DNA from 3 places in the Paenibacillus sp. FSL M8-0228 genome. Region 3 is predicted to be linked to each of the others. Evidence: riboswitches for the same ligand, from Rfam matches in the RefSeq annotation. Region 3 holds a riboswitch; each other region holds the start of a gene.

Region 1 (6,461 bases), 3.9 Mb from region 3:
GATAGCTTCGTCGCATCTACATGAACTCCCATGTGCGCCGCCTGACGTTCACCCAAAGCCAAAATATTCAGCACACGTGCCCGGTTCCATAGAAATACCAGCCCTATGACCACATAAGGTAAAAGGATTCCTGTATATGACCAACCGCGCAGACTAAGACTTCCCATCGTCCAGTACAATATTTCATTGACCGTCTCCTTCGACATGGCTGTCAGAAAGGAAACAACCGCTCCCAGAAAGGATTGCATCACCACACCCGACAAAATGAGACTTTGTGTCGGAATTTTCCCACCTTCCCGTGCCAACGTCAGCACCATCCACAGCGTAAGCATTCCGGTCGTAAATGCCACTAGCGGCAGCGTCCATATGCCAACAAATGAAAATTGAAGGCCCCAATAAATCAGTACTGCCGCTCCTACCGAAGCCCCCGAGGATACCCCCAGTGTATACGGATCAGCCAAAGGATTACGCAGCACACCCTGAAATCCGGCTCCCGCCAGCGCCAGCGCTGCTCCTACCAACATTCCCAGTAACACTCGTGGCAATCTGACCTTCAAAATAATCTGCTCTGAGGATGTATTCCAATCCGGTGTAAACGTATCGCCTAACCACGGTAGGTGGTTAACCAGAATGCCCGTGATTTGGCTGACCGGAAGCTTGGCCGAGCCGATGCCAAGACAGAGCAGCAGCGTCAGCAACAGCAGGACAAGACCTGTCCCTCCAAAGCCGATCAGTTTACGGTTCATTTGAAAATTTCAGGATACACGCCCTTGGCCACTTCCTTGAGACCTTCCGTTACGCGTGGACCCGGACGACTGATCAAATTATCATCCACGGCAAACACCCGGTTGTGGCGAACAGCCGATATTTGATCCCATCCACTGCGAGCTTTAATGATATCACCGAGCGTCTGGCCCGTTTTGTCGTCCTTGACACTTTTGCTGTACAAAATCACGTCAGGGTTCGCAGCAATAATATTTTCCTCACTGATTTGGTACCACCCCTTCTGCGTGGCACCTACATTTTCGCCGCCCGCCAACGTAATCAGCTCGTCCATAAACTCGCCTTTACCCACTGTCCAGCCTGGTGAAAACTCGACGTATACCCGCAGCTTCTGCCCTTTACCGATATTTTTAATTCCTTCTTTTACTTCTGCTACATCTGCTCTCATCTTGTCAGTCACCGCTCTTGCTTCTCTCTGATGATCGGTGATTTTCCCATACAATTCGATGTTAGCCATGACATCTTCCACTGTCTTCGGTTCCGTTTTAAAAATCATAATTCCCATGTCGCGCAGCTTGGTCGTAGCCTGTTCACTAAGTGATATCCCTGCAAAAACGACTTCCGGGTTCGCAGCAATGATCGCCTCTTCGTTCGGTTTCATAATACCGCCCACTTTAGGCTTTTTCGTAGCTGCTTCCGGGTAATCAGAGTAGTCGGAGACGCCGACAATTTCCTTATCCAGCCCAATGGCGAACAACGCCTCGGTTTCTGCCGGGGAGACGGAAACGATTTTATCCGGCGCTTTTTTGAATGTAAATTCCTGTCCTGTTGCATCTTTAACTGTGAGCGGGTAAACCGTTTTGCCCGGAGGCTCTTGTGCGTTTACTGCCTGTCCCGGCTGCTGTGAAGAAGCCTGACCCTCTTTATTTTCTGCATTTTTTCCATTAGCGCCACATGCACTCAGCACAACTGCCAAAATCAGAGCCAATAGACCTGTTGTCCACACCTTTATTTTTTTTCCTGCCATGATTTGCACCCCTTCATAAATAAATCGTTAAGAGCGTTACTTGAACATCATCAGATATCTTCTAAATCTAGCCTTCTTTTCCTATCAAAAACCCCCGCATCCTCATATCAGGACACAGGGGTCACGTTAGCGCAGATCGTGCGCAGGCGGCAGCTTCTTTCCGCATGGACAGTCACTGCGAACACGTCATCCTTTCCTCGAAGGATTATGGTGACAGGCGGACGGGCAGGTATCCTGACTTATGGTAAAATACATGTCCTGAAATTCTTTCATATGCTTAGTAACATATAAAGAGGACTAACGGGCATGTTTCCATTTACAGTGGCGGGACCGCGCCGGATTCACACCGACTTCCCTTTTAACAGCGCAGGGAGGGAAACCATAGTTTCATCACGCTGCGCCGACCTCGTCTGCTGGATATTTGATGTAGTGGTAGTCAAGCCGTTCTTTTACTTGATGATTATAGGTTAAAATGAGGCGGCTTACAACCCAAACAGCCTCTTTATCCGCTGGTGTCTAACCTAATGAGGAAGCATTTCCGCTATGTAATTGTGCGGTCCTGCCAGCCTCAATTGAATCCTTAATGCTTCTCCCGGCTTCGGATTCAGACTCCAAAAATCATGGCCCGGTATCAGCATGCAAGCTAGCTGACGAATTACGCCACCATGCGTAACGACCAAAACAGAGGGCGACGTAGCAGTCAAATCCATGGGTTGAACTTCCATAGCAACACGCCATTCATACAGAGAGTCAAGAAATTTGCGCAGACGATTTACAAAATCTGTCCAAGACTCTCCACCAGGTGGGGTGATCCGTTGCGGCTCATCAATCCAAGCCCGATACAACGACACATCCTTGAGCATGTCATACGTTTTTCCATCCCACTCGCCAAAATGAAGCTCTCGCAGACATGGTTCCATCATAGGAGGCATAGTAGATAGGGAACGCCCAGACGTCAACTCTGATTCCGGCACAATGATCTGCAAGGTCTGGCGACATCGCATTAAGTCGCTGCAATAGATTCGAGCAAAGGACTGACCTTGCAATTTTTCCTGCAAAGGCTTTAATTCCTGCTCTGCCCCCGGTAGCAAACCTAAGTCGGAGTGTCCCAGATATCGACGTTCCTTGTTCCATAAGGTTGTGCCGTGACGAACTAACACGAGCTCCATATCCCAATGCAGATCTTCTTTAGCATCATACGGCACCTTATCCTCCTGTGAGTTCGGTCTTTGTGCGTATTCTACTGTCCTTTTTGCTGCTATATCTTGTTTCAAGAAATGTCACTTCCTGCTCGATCATTATTCAGTGTGTCACTCCTCACCCTCACCGCACCCATCCCAAGGCAAAACAACCTGCGGCTCCTAACAAACACAATCCTACAAACATACTGGACACGGCGAACATCAGCTGGATCGTATGCCGTATATCTTTCGACTCTAGCGGTCGTATCCAATCCCCCATGTATGCACGAAAGGAGCGCACGCCATGATACACATTATATCCTCCAAGACGAATCCCCAATGCACCAGCAACAGCCGATTCCGGGAAGCCACTGTTCGGACTTGGGTGCAGACGAGCGTCTCGCTTGACTGTGCGCCAGCTTCTTGCAGCATCTCGTTTGTACATCCACGCCGCTATCACAAGCATTGCCGCTGTCAGGCGTGCTGGAATGTAGTTAGCCACATCATCTAGACGTGCTGAAGCCCAGCCTAAATGCAGATACTTTTCATTTTTGTAGCCAACCATGGAATCGAGCGTATTCACAGCACGATAAGCCAGCGCCAAGGGTGCTCCCCCGATCAAGGCATAAAAAAGCGGGGAAATAATCGCGTCCACGATATTTTCAGCGACCGTTTCAACCGTACCGCGTACAATCTCAGGCTCATCAAGTTGCTGCGTATCCCGCCCGACTATCATGCCCAGCTCCCGCCGTGCCGCAGCCAGGTCATCCGCCTGCAACGCTCGGTAGACTGCCATTCCTGCATCCTTTAGTCCTTTGGAAGCAATCGTGGTCGCAATCAGCACTATTTCTGCGCCGACAGATAACCACGGATGAATCCAGGCAAGCAATTGCAACAGCGCCCAGGCGAGCGCAAAGGAGCCTCCCGCCACAATGAGTGGAAGCAGTATACCCGCACGTTTCAGCCCCCGGTCACTTCGGACCTGGCGGCGAATCAATTTTTCCAATGCCGAAATGGCATGTCCCATACCGATGACTGGATGCGGCAACCACCTCGGATCACCGATCATCCTGTCCAAAAGGTAGGCTGCCAGGATAATCAAGCTAACTGTCACGCCGCTGTTCCTCCTCCAGCACTTCACCCAATACAGATAGCAGCCTGTCGTTGGCTTCTGCATCCTTGACCGCAATCCGAAAATGGCTCGTCGTCAGTCCCGGATACATAGCACAGCTACGTATAAGAACTCCGCGTTGTCCAAGCGCCTGCTGAATAGCCGATGCACTCCACGTACCCGGCGCCCTTGCCAGCACGTAATTGGCTTCACCGGGAACGACACCGCAGCCCCATTCCGCCAAGGCGGTTAACAGACGGTTGCGCTCCGCAGCAATCAGCTCCTGTGTTTGGTGCTCATATGCTTGCCCACTTCTCAAACACGCCTCGCCAGCCAGCAACGCCAATCCATTCACACTCCAGGTCACCTGTTTGGCCGTCATTCGCCGGATATAGTCCGGATGAGCAATCGCACAACCCAATCGTAGGCCAGGAATGGCATAAAATTTGGTCATTGACCGGATCAAAATCACATGAGGATAGCGATCCAGCACAGGCAGCAGTGAGATTCGCCGTTCCAGCGGAATAAAATCAATGAATGCTTCATCCACCACCAGCACGGTCCCCGTTGTGCCAGCCGCCTCTGCCAGCTCGCACAGCTCTTGCTCACCATACTGCACACCGTTTGGATTATTCGGCTGCCCGAGGAACAAAACATCTACCTGCTCCATGAGCTGAAGGATGTCCTCCACGTCCGCCTTCCATTGAAGCGAGGCCTTCCCATACACCCGGTTGACCTCGGCTCCGAATTTGCCAGCCAGCTCGGCATATTCCGAAAAACACGGCTCCACTGTACCCACACGCTTAGGAGCTAGTCCCAATAACAAGAGCGCCATGCTCTCAGCCGCTCCGTTTCCGATACTTAACGACTCCGGTGGAACATGCAGTCGCCGTGCGAGCATATTTTTAAAATTCCGATGCCCAGGGTCTGGATAGCGAATCACAGTGTCAAATGAGTGTTGCAGCGCCTCAAGCACCTCAGGCGGTGGACCAAGCGGATTAATATTTGCACTAAAATCTACAAAATCAGCAGCAGTCCCGCCAAATGTCGCCGCAGCTGTTTCCCTGTCCCCGCCATGACCGTAAACCTCTATCATTGCCTCTCATCCTTTCCGCCCGTTTCCAATCATTTAGCTCCATTATGAGGCTGCTTTTTGCGTCCCGTCAATGCAAATGAGCTTTTGTACATGGCTCACTTGGGTTACAATAGAAGGAGGCACACATAAAATTACACAGTTTATATACGGAGGAATGGACATGCTGTTCATCGACAACCAGGGGATACACGATCCAGCCATTAATCTTGCTATTGAGGAATACGCGCTCAAGCATCTACCGCTGGACGACAGCTATTTGCTGTTTTACATTAATCAGCCTTCTATTATTATAGGCAAGCATCAAAATACCATTGAAGAAATCAACGCCGAGTTTGTCAGAGATAACAATATTCAAGTCGTTCGTCGCCTGTCCGGCGGCGGTGCTGTATATCATGACCTCGGTAATTTAAATTTCAGTTTTATTACCAAGGATAACGGGGAGTCCTTTCATAATTTCCTTAAATTTACGCAACCTGTGATTGATGCTCTGCGCCAAATGGGAGTAGAAGCTGAAATGACAGGCCGCAACGATCTGCAGGTCGGAGAACGTAAAATTTCAGGAAACGCCCAATTTGCCACACGCGGACGTATGTTCAGCCACGGTACATTGATGTTTAACCTGAATCTGGACAATGTGGCTGCATCACTGCATGCCAATCCCGAAAAATTCAAATCCAAAAGCACTAAATCTGTCCGCAGTCGCGTAGCTAACATCAGCGAACTGATGGACCGTGAGATGACCATAGAGCAATTTCGCGAGGAACTGTTGCGTTTCATATTCGAATCAGAATTGGATCAAGTACCTCAATATAAGCTCACCGATACCGATTGGGCCAAAATCCATGAAATATCCAAAGAACGCTACCAATCGTGGGATTGGAACTACGGTCTATCCCCCGAGAGCAATATCAAGCACACACGTAAATTTCCAGTCGGTATTATTGATATCCGCATGGATCTTAAGGAAGGCTACCTCCGTGATATTAAAATCTATGGGGATTTCTTCGGTGTGGGTGACGTTGCTGATATTGAAAACATCCTGCGCGGCAAGCGTTATGATGAAGGTGAGGTACGTCAAGCCTTATCCTCTCTCGATTTGAAGCACTATTTTGGTAATATTGAGTTGGACGATTTTGTTGGACTTGTATTTTTGGAAGACTAACCGTTACTTTTTCCCATCGTTTCAAACCAATACTTCAGTGGTTATAAGGGGACAGGCTCTTATAGGAGCCGTCCCCTTTTCCTTGCGATATTGTCATTTTGAATATTATAAGATACAATTTTAGCATTGCCCCATGATAGAGATAAAGGAGAGAATACCGA
Region 2 (6,461 bases), 230 kb from region 3:
CGCTCAGCGATTGTTGAATGAGCAGGGCAATATCCTCTCGGCGCAGCCTTTGCCAGCGCCGTTCCTGGAACGGAAGAATGTCTTTCCCGTTATAGTAGATACGCCCATGCGTAACACCGATACCTGGCTCCAGCATGCCTGCGATTGCGTGTGCGGTCAGGCTCTTACCGCATCCGCTCGGTCCGGTCAGGGCCACAATCTCCCCTGAATATATGGAAAAGCTCACATCACACAGCAGTGGTTTGCTCCCGCTTCCGCTTGCTCCTACGCCTGTGCGGCAGATTTCCAAATGTTCCACGTGTAACAACGGTTTTCGCCCTGCCACTTGTTCTATCGTATCCTTGCCCCCAAGGGCTGTTTGATCCTCCACTATTTGGCCGCCTCCTTTTCCGAAAAACGGTCGCCCAAAAGCTGGCAGGCAAGTACGAATAGCATAATCGCCAAGCCTGGGAAAATCATGACATGCGGAGCCACCTGAAAATATGAGGTGGCATCATGCAGCATCACGCCCCATTCTGGCCTGGGCGGCTGTACACCCAGTCCAAGAAAGGACAGCCCAGCGATCATCAGCACCACGCGTCCGATATCCCATACCGCATAAACCAACAACTGCGGCAACGCTTGTGGCAATACATAACGGCTCAGTATACGTACGTGTGAATTGCCGGATAAACGGGCATACCGAACGTAGTCCTCCTGACAGGCTTTTTGAACCAGACTACGGATATACCGGACATAGCCCGCCCACCTTACCGCAATAATCGCAAAGGTCATGTTAACAAAACCTGGGCCCAAAATGCCCACAATCGCCACCGTTAAAATAATATCAGGAAAAGCCAGTACCCCGTCGATTCCTCGCATAACCAGCTGGTCCACGCGTCCGCGCACATAACCAATAAGCAACCCTATAGGCAGACTGAAGCACAACGTAGCTACAGTAATTGCACATGCGATTAGCACGCTCATCCGAATCCCGTAAATGAGCCGTGATAGCACATCCCGGCCCAGATGATCCGTACCGAAAGGGTATTTCCGACTAGGTGGTGCCAGGCGGTTCAAAAGATCCACTTGAAGAGGATCATGAGGAGCGACCCATGGAGCCAATAACCCAAGCAGCACGATCAGACCAAACAGTACGCCTCCTGCCAGCAAGCTTCCTTTAAAGGGAAGCCGTATCTTTTTCATTTTCAGCTTCCTCCTTAACGCAAACGCAGCCTCGGATCTATCGCCGTCTGGACCACATCCACCAAACACTGAACTCCTACAATTAAAAATACGGCAAAAATAACATACCCCTGAATCACCGGATAATCTCGCTGTGTAATCGCATCTATAAAATACTTGCCCAACCCCGGCCATGAAAAAATGGTCTCTACAATCACATTACCTGCCAGCATAAATGATAGATTGGTACCTAGCAGTGTAATTATAGGCAGAACCGCATGCCTAAATATCTCAAAAAACAGGATATGCAAACGTGAAAAGCCTCGAGCCTTCGCTGCTTTCACAAAATTCCGGTCACCCAGCTCCAGCATTTGAGCGCGCAGTACGCGTGCTTGCACAGCTCCCAAACCTGCGCCAAGAGTCAGCGCTGGGAGCACTAGATGTGTCCAGTCCTCCCTTCCCATGGATGGGAGCCAGCCCAAGCGAACGGAGAATAGATAGATCAACAGAAAACCAAACCAAAAAGAGGGGATCGACGATCCCAGCAGGGCGAACAGCCTGCCCAGACGATCCAGTGGGCCGCTGATTTTTAGCGAGGCAGCCAGCCCCAGCCCCAGCGTAAGCACCGTCATGACGGCGAAGCCCGCAGCAGCTAGCTCCACAGTAGCGGGCAGTCTGTTCCACAGTTCGGCTAGCACCGACTCCTTGGATACATACGAAGTGCCCCAATGCCCTGTGGACACATCCCGCAGCCAGTTCACATATTGAATATGAAGCGGTTCGTTTAAGCCCAGTTCCTTTCGTAGCGTCGTCAAGGCTTCCTCAGAGGCAGGGATATTATGCGCGGTGAGCAAAATGGTAGCAGGGTCTCCAGGGGCCAGCCGCATCAGTACAAAAGTCAGCGTGGATACCACGAATACAATGATAAGCAGCTGCGCCACACGTTCCAGTATAAAACGAATCATAGGATACGCAGCTCGTTATTCCGCAATATCGGATTGCGTCGTAATGTAGTAATACTCGATCGGATGGGGTGTAAAACCCTCCACCCCTTTTTTCACGCCAAACACATTATCAGGATGCACAATGAACGACTGTGGCAAATCCGTATTGATGATATCCAGCGCTTGTAGTGTCATGGCATTACGCTGCGCTGTATCCTTCGCCAGCTTCAGGCTGTTCAGAATACTCTCTAGCGGTTTGGAACTATAACGGCTTACATTGGCTTCGCTTTTCGAAGAATAAAACATGTCCATAAAATATTGCGGCTCTCCTGTATGAGCAGTAAGCATACTGTACATAGCAAAATCCCAATCGTTTTTGGTCAACGCCTCGTCGATATTTTCCACCTTGCGAATCTTGACCTGGATTCCCTCTTTCAGCAATTGGCTTTGGATGACCTCAGCCATAACAGAGAGCTCCGGACGCTGAGGGAAAGTCAGCAGCGTAACCTCGAACGGCTTGCCTTGCTTAGTCCATGTCCCTTGGGCGTCCTTCTGCCAGCCATCCTTCGTCAACAGTTGCTCTGCCGTTCCGTCCAGCGCTTTACGCTCAACTTTACCGAAGGGAAGAATGCTCGGGAACGGGCTGCTTGCCTCCGTACCGAAGTCCCTCATGACGGCGCTCACAATCGATGCGCGTGGAATCAGGCTGTCCACCACCTTACGGTTCGCCACATCCTTGAATACTGGCGATTCCATATTGTACACGATCATATGGGTGCGCAAGGACGGAGCTGACAGCACTTGCAGCTTGCCGTTCTTTTTCAGTACCTCTGCGTTATCAACCGGAATATCCGTCGCTACGTCCACCTCGCCGGATTGCAGCGCCATCAGGCGCGAATTCCCGTCCGTAATGAACTTCATCGTCGCTTCAGCCAGTCGTGCCTTCTCGCCCCAATATCCGTCATAACGCTCCACGACCAACGATTGGTCCTTGTTGAACGCTTTGATTTTAAAGGCGCCTGTCATCGCTGGGTAACTCTGTTCATCTTTCATCGATGCCACATCCAGTACAATCGTCGATGGATCAGCTAGATTAGACACCAACGCCGCATTCGGCTGGTTTGTCGTGATCTTCAAGGCCAGCGGGCCGCTTACATCAATGGACTTCACATTCAGTAAATCCTTCGCCAGATGGCTTTTCTCAATAGAGCGTAACAAAGACGCTTTTACACTTGCTGCACCCATACTTTTTCCATTATGAAAAGTGACTTTATCCTGCAAGCTGAACGTCCAAACTGTAGGGCTATCCTGCTTCCACTCCTTTGCCAGCCAAGCCACAGGCTCCAGCTTTTCATTCAAACGTACCAGTGTCTCACCTGCACCGGATCGCATCACATCCCAGCTATTATCTCCATGCGGGTCAACGCCTGACGGTTTCCATGTATACGCCATTACCAGCTTTTTATCTGTCGCTGTTTGTTGTGCTGACGCGTTTTCACCCTTGCCGGAGCTATCCGACGTCCTATTGCTGGCACATCCCGAAAGAGCCATAACTGCCAGCAGCAGCATCACCCCTGTACATATCAACCATGAACGCCTACTACGACTGCTTATCATTCGATGAATCCCCCTCTATCTTGTAAAATCGCATAAACCTAACGCAAAACGCGAAAAAAGCATTCCAGACCACTTAATTAGCAGTCAGAAATGCCTTCAATATAAAATGTCAGAACTCACCTCGAAGCCAACTCCAAAAACATAGAAGGGATCAGATCGGTTTCAGACATTCCGTATGCAGCACGCCTAACCACCTCCCCAGCATCCCGTGGGTCTGACAGTGATGTCAAAACAGGCAGGTCTCCTGACTCCAGGCGTATCTTTCAGGCCTTCCCGGTTCTTCACAATTCCAGTGGCTGTTCTGAAAGCTCCAGCAGTATCCTGCTGATGCCTGTATACAGTGGCGGGCCCGTGTCGGAATCAACCGAACTTCCCTTTTAAGTGAACATGCTCAACAACTATGTACATCGTCTCTACGAAACCCCATACATAGAGTTGTCCGGCTCACACCTGTTTTCTTCCTTTATTTCTTTTCATTACGATCTTATTTTGTTGTCACAGGCTTGTCAATAAAGGCTGCACAATAATTTAAATTTGAACGATAAGGTAGAAACAAGACATAACCTCCAATTGCGTGCACGCAATTGAAGTGTTAAAATTAGGTATAGAGTAAACCACCGTGTCCGTATACTAAAAAGAGTCTTCGCCGCGCCAACGGCAAAGACTCTTAGGACTTGAAAGGCTGTGGATCACCACCACGGCGCGCTGCATAACTAAATGTCAATGCAAACGAAACCCACCGTTAGGGGCCAACCTAATTACGCGGTGGGTTTTCGCTTGTTCCGAAATTTTCGACGTAGCCAGCGATAAAGTTTACGAATACTAAACGCCAGGCTTAGTAACGTAACCATCCAACGCAACACATCGTAGCACGACACAAGGTTGACCATCGGCTTCACCCCCTTTCGGGAAGCTGCACCGTGGTCCGAAAACATCCACCACTATTCAAAATCCATAAGGTAAATTATACCATAATATCGCCCGCTGCTCTAGCAAATTCTTCTAGTAAGTAAACTGGAAAACGCACCAAATTAGAGCTACCCATTTCATTCCGCAGTTTATCTATATATCCCCAGACAGCAAGGGGATATACTATCTGGATAACCCCATGCCAAACAGCCGGAAAAGAGGCATACGTCCTCTCTCCGGCTATCTTTATTTATTTCTAATCATCAAACCTTCTGTGGAACCTCCTGAACCGTCACGCTTTTGACCGATTCCCCTTGTTTTCTCGTCAAAACGATGTTCAAGACAATCGCTGTAATCGAGCCCGAAACAATACCATTTTGCAACAACATTTTGGCAAAGCTCGGCAGCTGGTCGAACATTTGTGGCAGAACGGCAGAACCTAGGCCCACAGCAATACTGCATGCTGCGATCAGCAGATTGCTTTCCTTTCGCAGATCCACTTCTGACAAAATAGACATGCCTGATGCAGCGACCGAGCCAAACATGACGATCATCGCCCCGCCCAGCACAGCGTTAGGAATCACTGTCGTTAAAGCAGCCAGCTTAGGCAGCAAACCGAGAACAACCATGATACCGCCCGCAGCAAAAATAACGTTCCGCGATTTGACGCGTGTGAGCGAGATCAGACCCACATTTTGCGAGAAGGCTGTATAAGGAAACGCGTTAAAAATACCCCCAAGCATAATCGCAAGTCCTTCCGAACGGAGTCCATTGACGATCTGCTTTTGCTCTACCTTTTGATCAATCGCCTTGCCTACTGCCAGATAAACACCCGTAGACTCGACCATGCTGACAATATTGACGATAATCATCGTACAAACTGCCATAATGCTAAACTCTGGCTTACCAAAATAAAATGGCTGCGCAACACTCACCCATGACGCATCTGCCACGGGAGCAAAATGCACCATTCCCATCGCATAAGCAACCACCGTGCCTGCAAACAGACCGATGAGCACGGAAATCGAGCGCATAAAGCCCTTTGCCAACCGATTCACAAGCAGAATAACCAATAATGTAACCAGCGCCAGCAGCAAATTACGCGGCTGTCCAAAATCCGCGCTGCCCTGGCCACCTGCTACATTGTTCATCGCCACCGGAATAAGGGATAGACCGATAATTGTAACGACCGAACCCGTAACGACCGTCGGGAAAAAGCGTAGCAGCTTGCCATACAGCGGTGCCGCAAGCACCACGAATATACCAGACAAAATAATGGCACCGTACGCTGTCGCCAAATTTGAGGTCGAAGCAATCGCGATGATAGGCCCTACTGCCGTAAACGTACAGCCTAAAATGACAGGCAGTCTACTACCGAAAAAGCGTGTGCCCATAATTTGTAATAACGTAGCAATCCCGCAAGTGAACAGATCGGCAGCCACCAAATAAGCCATCTGGGCTGGAGTCAGGTGCAATGCTCCCCCTACAATTAGAGGTACAGCAATGGCTCCAGCGTACATCGCCATGACATGCTGGAAGCCCAGTGCGAATAACTTTTGTTTACTTAACATCCCACATTCTCCTTAACAGGAGCAATTACTACGCCAGCTTCCTCTATAAAATCGACCTCGCCTGGTGCCATGGAAGCGATACGCGCAAGAGAACGTACGGCGATGCCTCTTTGCTCCAACAGTCCACGGCCTTCCTGGAAGCTCTTCTCAATCACACAGCCAACCCCGGCCAGCTCCGCTCCTGCTTCCTTTACAATATCCGTAAGTCCGACCAATGCTGCACCAGTTGCCAAAAAATCATCTACGATCAGCACAT
Region 3 (6,461 bases):
AGCAGAAAGGACCGGAAAGGGGAACAGAATATGTTGAAAATGAAGGCGTGATTCGAAACGATAAAAAATTAGTTGGATACAGCCAATGCAGCCCGGGCTGCTTGAGCGGCTTGTACCATTTGTCGCAAGGCGGCGACAGATTCCTCTTTGGTGCGGGTTTTCAGACCACAATCTGGATTAACCCAGAACAAATCTGATGGCAGTACGCGCAGGGCACGCTGGATCATGCTTAGCATTTCAGATACATCGGGGATGCGCGGACTGTGGATATCGTACACGCCCAGACCGATGCCTTTGTCGTATACCTGATCTTCAAAGCTGACAATCAGTTCTCCGTGGCTTCGCGAAGTTTCAATAGATATAACGTCGGCATCCATGTCGGAGATGGACTGAATCATATGCTGAAATTCGGAATAGCACATATGCGTATGGATTTGGGTCGCAGGTTCAACGGTGGCCGTGGTCACAAGGAAGGCTTGAACTGCCCAATCCAGATAGGCTTGCTGTTGTTCTTTTTTCAGCGGAAGCCCTTCACGAATTGCGGGTTCATCGACCTGAATCATGCTGATGCCCGCTTGTTCCAGTGCCTCTACCTCTGCCCGTAATGCCAGAGCCAATTGTAAAGCAACTTGGCTACGCGGAATATCATTGCGTTCAAAAGACCAGTTCAAAATGGTCACAGGGCCTGTAAGCATTCCCTTAACAGGCTTGGAAGTTAACGATTGAGCGAATGCCGTTTCTTCCACAGTCATGGGCTGATCGAAGGAGACGTCTCCGTATATAATCGGCGGTTTGACACAGCGGGAGCCGTAGGACTGCACCCATCCGTTTTGTGTAAAAGCAAAGCCATTCAGCTTTTCGCCAAAAAATTCAACCATATCGGTCCGCTCAAATTCCCCGTGTACAAGCACGTCAATGCCAATGTCCTCCTGAATATCAATCCATTCCTTGATTTGCTGTTGGATGAACGTCCGGTATTGCTCGGCAGACCATTCTCCTTTGCGATAGTGCAGGCGGGCCTTGCGGATCTCGGCGGTTTGCGGGAAGCTACCAATGGTCGTCGTAGGCAGTGGAGGCAACTTCAGCTTATTTTGCTGAATCTCACGACGCTCGGCGAAAGGAACGCTGCGTGTTAGAGGCTCCTTTGCCAGCAAGTCAGCCAGATCGTCAGCTGTTTGTACGCGTGCCGCTGAGCTGTTGAAACGGGCTACCGCATCTGCACTTTGTCCAAGCTTGGTGAGTGCGGATGGATCGTGTTTGCCAAGTGCAGCCGTCAGGACGGCGATTTCCTCAAGCTTTTCATCGGCAAAAGCCAGCGCTTGCACCAGTTCTCGATCCAGCTTGTGCTCTGCTTCCAGACTGACTGGCACATGCAGCAGACTGCATGATGGCTGTACGATAAGCTGCTCGGCAGTGGTCTGTTCTGCTAACTGACCCAGCAGGGTAGCCACAGCGTTAAGGTCGCTGCGCCATATATTGCGCCCGTCAATGACCCCAGCGCCCAGCGTTTTTCCTTTAGGGAAACCATACTGCAATATATGCTGGAGATTTTCGCCATCATCATACACAAAATCAAGACCCAGTCCCTGTACCGGAAGTGCGGACAGACGCTCATAATGGTCCAGGCTGCCAAAGTAAGTTTGCAGCATTATATTTAAAGAGGGCGCAGCTTGGGCCAAAGCTTCATAGACTTCCTGAATAATGTCCAGATCCTCTACTGGGAATGAGGTGGTCAGGACAGGTTCATCGATTTGGACCCACTGAACACCTTCTGCTGCTAGTTCAGACAGGACACGGGTGTATAAAGGCAGGAAGGTTCTTATAATAGAAGCAAGCTCCTTGCGATCATAGCCTTTGGAAAGGGTAACGAATGAATAGGGGCCGATGAGGACCGGTTTCCCATCAATGCCTAGCTCTTGTTTTGCTTCACGATAAGCCCGTAAAGGTTTATTTTCAGTGAACACCGGGACTGCGTTTGCCAATTCAGGAACGATGTAGTGATAATTGGTGTTCATCCATTTGGTCATTTCACTGGCGGTTGCTCCCTTCTGTCCACGAGCGATCCCGAAATACACGGACAGAGGAATCGGACCTGCGGGACGATGGTTGAACCGTTCGGGTACGAGACCAAACATCACAGATGTATCCAGCATGTGATCATAATAGGAGAAGTCTCCGACAGGAATGCGATCAATCCCCTTGTCACGCTGCTTGCTCAGATGCTCCAACCGTAATCTTTTCATTTCCGTTTGCAGTTCGCTTTCGCTAATACTGCCGTTCCAGAAGCGTTCCAGTGCTTTCTTCCATTCCCGGTTTTCGCCGATACGCGGATATCCTAGATTACTGCTAATTAAGCCGGACAATTCAGGCCATTCAATGACGGACATGTACTTTTCCTCCTAGTGGGTGGCTGTTTTATTTTTACGTACCAAAAAAGGCATTCTTCCCCCCAGAGTTAAAAATAAGTAGGGGAAAGAATGCCTCCGTGATTAAAAAATCAAAAATACGGCGACTGCTCTTAACACCTCCCTATCTTCCGTAGGTACTTGCGATGTTGTTAAAATAGGCAGGTCTCCTGACTTACGGATCATGACTCTCAGCATCCCTTCCCGGTCTGTGGACCAGTGGTTGTATGAACAGCTGAAAGTTCCCCGTTTACAGTGGCGGGACCGTGCCGGATTTGCACCGGCTTCCCTTTTAAGCCTGATCTGAATAGAACAGACACCTATCTCCAAGCTATGCGGTTAAGGTATGACGAATAATTATGCACTCGTATACTTGTTCACCATCATAAGTGAAACTTGCAGGATGCGCAATAGAAACTGCAATGGAATCTGTTAGGGATATGCAAAAAAAGACAAGCCTCATCCATGATGGAGACTTGTCCTAGATTAGATATAGCATTTGCCGAGTAACCTTCGCCTTAAGTCAATGAAACGGTGTAACCTGCCTGAATGCTGGCTTTTACATCTACCAGACGCTGGTTGCGACTGCCCCGGAAGGGAAGGGTCAGGTCCTTTTGCTGTTCTACAAAGCGACCATCCACAATCACATCGCACAAAAGTGCTAGCTTTTGTCGCTCCTGATCTGTGAGTAGATCTTCATAGACAAAGCCAGTGTAAGCCCACACAGTTCGGTCGGGACAGGCCGCACGGAAGTCACGCACAAATTGCGAGCATTCTGCTGCTGAGAAAAACGGGTCTCCCCCGCAGAGAGTCAGTCCGTCCAACAACGGATTTTCCATGATGTCACGAATGACCTCCTGTTGTCGTTGGGGGGTGAATGGCTCACCTGCACGGAAGCTCCACGACGCTGGATTAAAGCATCCGGGACAGGCATGACGGCAACCGCTAATGAACACGACGGTACGCAGGCCGTATCCTTCATTCAGAGATTCCGGAATGTAGCCACATAAATTCACTTATGTTTCACCCGGTCTCGAACTTCTGCCTGTTTTGCAGCATTAAATCGAACGGTATAATCTCCTGTCAGATATCCGGTTACCCGACGTAAGCGCTGAAAGTGTGTGTGCTCCTCATCTGTGCCACATTGGGGGCAGCTTGTCCCGATAATCCCTTCATAACCGCATTCCGTACAACGATCCACCGGATGGTTGATGGAAAAGTAGCCGATATTCTGATGCAGCGCGTATTGAACAATTTTAAGAAACGCATCCGGGTTATTCCGCGCATTACCGTCCAGCTCAATGTATGATATCGCACCAGCGTTGCATAGGTTATGGAACGGAGCTTCCAAGCTGATTTTACGAGCAGCCGGGAGCGTGTAATACACGGGAATATGAAAAGAATTCGTGTAATATTCTCGATCATTTACCTCAGGAATAATCCCGAAATCACGTTGATCCAGCAAGGTGAACTTGCCCGACAGACCTTCGGCAGGCGTAGCGAACAATGTAATATTCAAATTGTGATATTCACTCATTCGATCGCAATACACGCGCATAGAAGTAATGATTCGCTGTGCCTCTCGGTATACGAAATCATCCTCCCCGTGGTGTTTCCCGTATAGTGCCTTCATGCACTCAGCCAGTCCGATGAATCCGATCGAAAGCGTACCGTGTTTTAGTATGCTTCCCACCTTATCATCTGGCTCTAGTTGTTCTCCACCTTCCCATACCCCTTCGCGCATCATAAAGTCCGAGGCTTTGGCCGGCTGGCTGGTCTGGATTTGATAGCGATGGATTAAGCCATCCACCGCAATGCGCATAACTTCTTCTAGTCTCGCATCAAAGCGATCACGGTCAGGTGTCAGGCGTTTGCCTGTGCAAATACCATACTCAATGCCAAGCCGCACCAGATTAATGGTATTGAAAGAGAGATTTCCCTTGCCACTCTGCCGATTTCTACCGAAACGGTCAGAAATGGTGCGGGTACGGCAACCCATTGTCGCTATAATGGTATCCGGGTCATCAGCACGGTAAAAAGGCAGGTTGAAGGTGGCATCCACATTCACAAAATTGGGATACATCCGTCTGCTAGAGCATTCTACCGCCCGTAAGAACAAATCATAATTGACGTCGCCTTCTGCCTGATTGATTCCCTCTTTGCATTGGAAAATATGCTGTGGAAAAATAGGAGTTTCCCCGCTACCCAAGCCGCGAATCGTGGCCTCCAGCAGCGATTGAGTAACAAGCCGTCCCTCAGCAGACGTGCACATTCCGTAATTCAGTGAAGTGAATGGAATCTGTCCACCCGCGCGACTGCTCATGGTGTTCAGGTTATGAATGAGCGATTCAGCAGCCTGTCGGGTTTCCGTCTCCGTCTCTTCGCGAGCGAATGCGTATGAACGAGGGCAGGCTTCTTGCAAATGGGGATTGGCCATATGTAGTTCATCGTCAGTCAGACTAGATTCTATCTCTTCCTCGAACAGCCGAAGTCCCTTGCGCAGATGCTTGCGGAAGGACCGGGCAACGTATGGGGCAAGGTCCCAATCTATTTTATTGGCGGAGACACCTCCGAATTGGCTATTTTGCTGAGACTGGAATATGATGGCAACTAGTGCCATGGCGGACATAATCGTTTGCGGTGTGCGTACAGAGCCATTGCCTGTATTGAATCCGTCTTGTAGTAACCGGCCAAAAGGGATAAAGATACAATTCGTAGTTCCGAGTGCGTATTGGTCCAAATCGTGAACATATACATATCCGTGATCAATCGCGTTCGTCAGTTCAGGCGGAAGTACCCGCAGGCGCGCATACCATTTGGCATACTCGGACCCAAGCTTGCTCATTTTGCCGCTGAACGATTCTCCATTCAAATTTGCATTCTCCCGCAGCATGTCCAGATCTTGTGCCCCAATGACCCGCTCGCCGATGTCGTATAATTGATGTTCCTCCAGCACCTTCATCGTAAAACCCTCCATATAGTAAAATATATATATTTTTCACAAAAACAACATATTGATGATATCTAGTGATAACCAATTGTTTCGATCTATATATTGTATATACGTATACATCGGGAGTATGTGACTATTGTCACATTAGCAAGAGCGGCCGACACGAAAAAGCCAGGTATAGAGTAAGGGGCACATCCGTAGATATGCGCCTTACTCTATACCTGGCAATCGAAGTTGTGACAAAAAAATGAATAGGGTCGTCGGTACATTGTGTATGATTTTGGGATATAGATTTAGAAGGTTTAGAGTAGCTTTTTCAACTGGGACACCCGGCCTTGGGAGATATCGAGCATTTCTGCATACACTTTTTGTGGCAGGTTCGGGTGATCCTGAATTAGCTTGCGAAGCTTTTTTACCATTTCACCTTGCTGCACTCTGGATTGCTTGGGCTGCCACGTTGTGTTGTTTCGGATCGGCTGGGTATGTTCTTGAGCCTGGATAGCATCATTGCTTGTGGCATGCACATTTTCATCGGTCTTTAATAATTGAATGCAATCAGCGCAGATAAAGCTGTCCCGAAAATAAGTTAAGTGATCCACCGCGCCGCAAAATTTGCAGGAGACACCCGTGTATTTTCTTAATACAAATCCTTCTTCATCTACGAAGAATTCAAGCGAATCACCGATATTGATATCCATTGTGGTGCGCATTTCCTTAGGGAGTACAATTCGCCCCAATTGATCCAGGGGCCTTGTCATTCCGGTATTTTTCATCAGCGCTTCCTCCTTCAATGATATATCCTGATTATACCAAAAAATATTATTTTTAGCTTTGTATATTGAAGGTAAAATGCAACTTTTTTTGTCTTTATGCTGCGACTCTCTTTCATCCAGTATAGGATGTTTTCGGTATTGTTGCCGGGATACTCCTTTTTAGCTATGATATATTAAAACGCTTTCATGTATGCCTTTTCATTATATTCTTAAAATGGGATAAGGAGATGACGGATATGAGTCATGAAACAACAGATATCGAATATTTATATCAAGATCCGAAGATTCATCTGGATGAGCGTGTACGGGATCTCGTGTCGCGACTAACCT

The links. Region 3 has a riboswitch for cobalamin ahead of metE (5-methyltetrahydropteroyltriglutamate--homocysteine S-methyltransferase). Riboswitches for the same ligand answer to the same signal wherever they lie in the genome.
Region 1: it holds a riboswitch for cobalamin, as region 3 does, so the genes downstream of both, MKY98_RS07030 (ABC transporter substrate-binding protein) here and metE (5-methyltetrahydropteroyltriglutamate--homocysteine S-methyltransferase) in region 3, are expected to answer to the same signal.
Region 2: it holds a riboswitch for cobalamin, as region 3 does, so the genes downstream of both, MKY98_RS25705 (ABC transporter substrate-binding protein) here and metE (5-methyltetrahydropteroyltriglutamate--homocysteine S-methyltransferase) in region 3, are expected to answer to the same signal.

The regions. Positions count from the first base shown of each region.
Region 1 covers NZ_JBBOXA010000001.1:1,532,980-1,539,440, reverse strand. The annotation lists gene MKY98_RS07035 (FecCD family ABC transporter permease) at 1-746, opposite strand, end outside; gene MKY98_RS07030 (ABC transporter substrate-binding protein) at 743-1,750, opposite strand; cobalamin riboswitch at 1,958-2,149, opposite strand; gene MKY98_RS07025 (histidine phosphatase family protein) at 2,272-3,024, opposite strand; gene cbiB (adenosylcobinamide-phosphate synthase CbiB) at 3,074-4,045, opposite strand; gene cobD (threonine-phosphate decarboxylase CobD) at 4,035-5,138, opposite strand; gene MKY98_RS07010 (lipoate--protein ligase) at 5,299-6,300, shown strand.
Region 2 covers NZ_JBBOXA010000001.1:5,680,128-5,686,588, forward strand. The annotation lists gene MKY98_RS25690 (ATP-binding cassette domain-containing protein) at 1-370, opposite strand, end outside; gene MKY98_RS25695 (ABC transporter permease) at 370-1,185, opposite strand; gene nikB (nickel ABC transporter permease) at 1,200-2,129, opposite strand; gene MKY98_RS25705 (ABC transporter substrate-binding protein) at 2,145-3,725, opposite strand; cobalamin riboswitch at 3,943-4,140, opposite strand; gene MKY98_RS25710 (nucleobase:cation symporter-2 family protein) at 4,898-6,205, opposite strand; gene MKY98_RS25715 (xanthine phosphoribosyltransferase) at 6,199-6,461, opposite strand, start outside.
Region 3 covers NZ_JBBOXA010000001.1:5,451,244-5,457,704, reverse strand. The annotation lists gene metE (5-methyltetrahydropteroyltriglutamate--homocysteine S-methyltransferase) at 69-2,387, opposite strand; cobalamin riboswitch at 2,549-2,744, opposite strand; gene nrdG (anaerobic ribonucleoside-triphosphate reductase activating protein) at 2,924-3,421, opposite strand; gene MKY98_RS24665 (anaerobic ribonucleoside triphosphate reductase) at 3,418-5,367, opposite strand; gene MKY98_RS24660 (AbrB/MazE/SpoVT family DNA-binding domain-containing protein) at 5,661-6,131, opposite strand; gene MKY98_RS24655 (glycoside hydrolase family 3 C-terminal domain-containing protein) at 6,368-6,461, shown strand, end outside.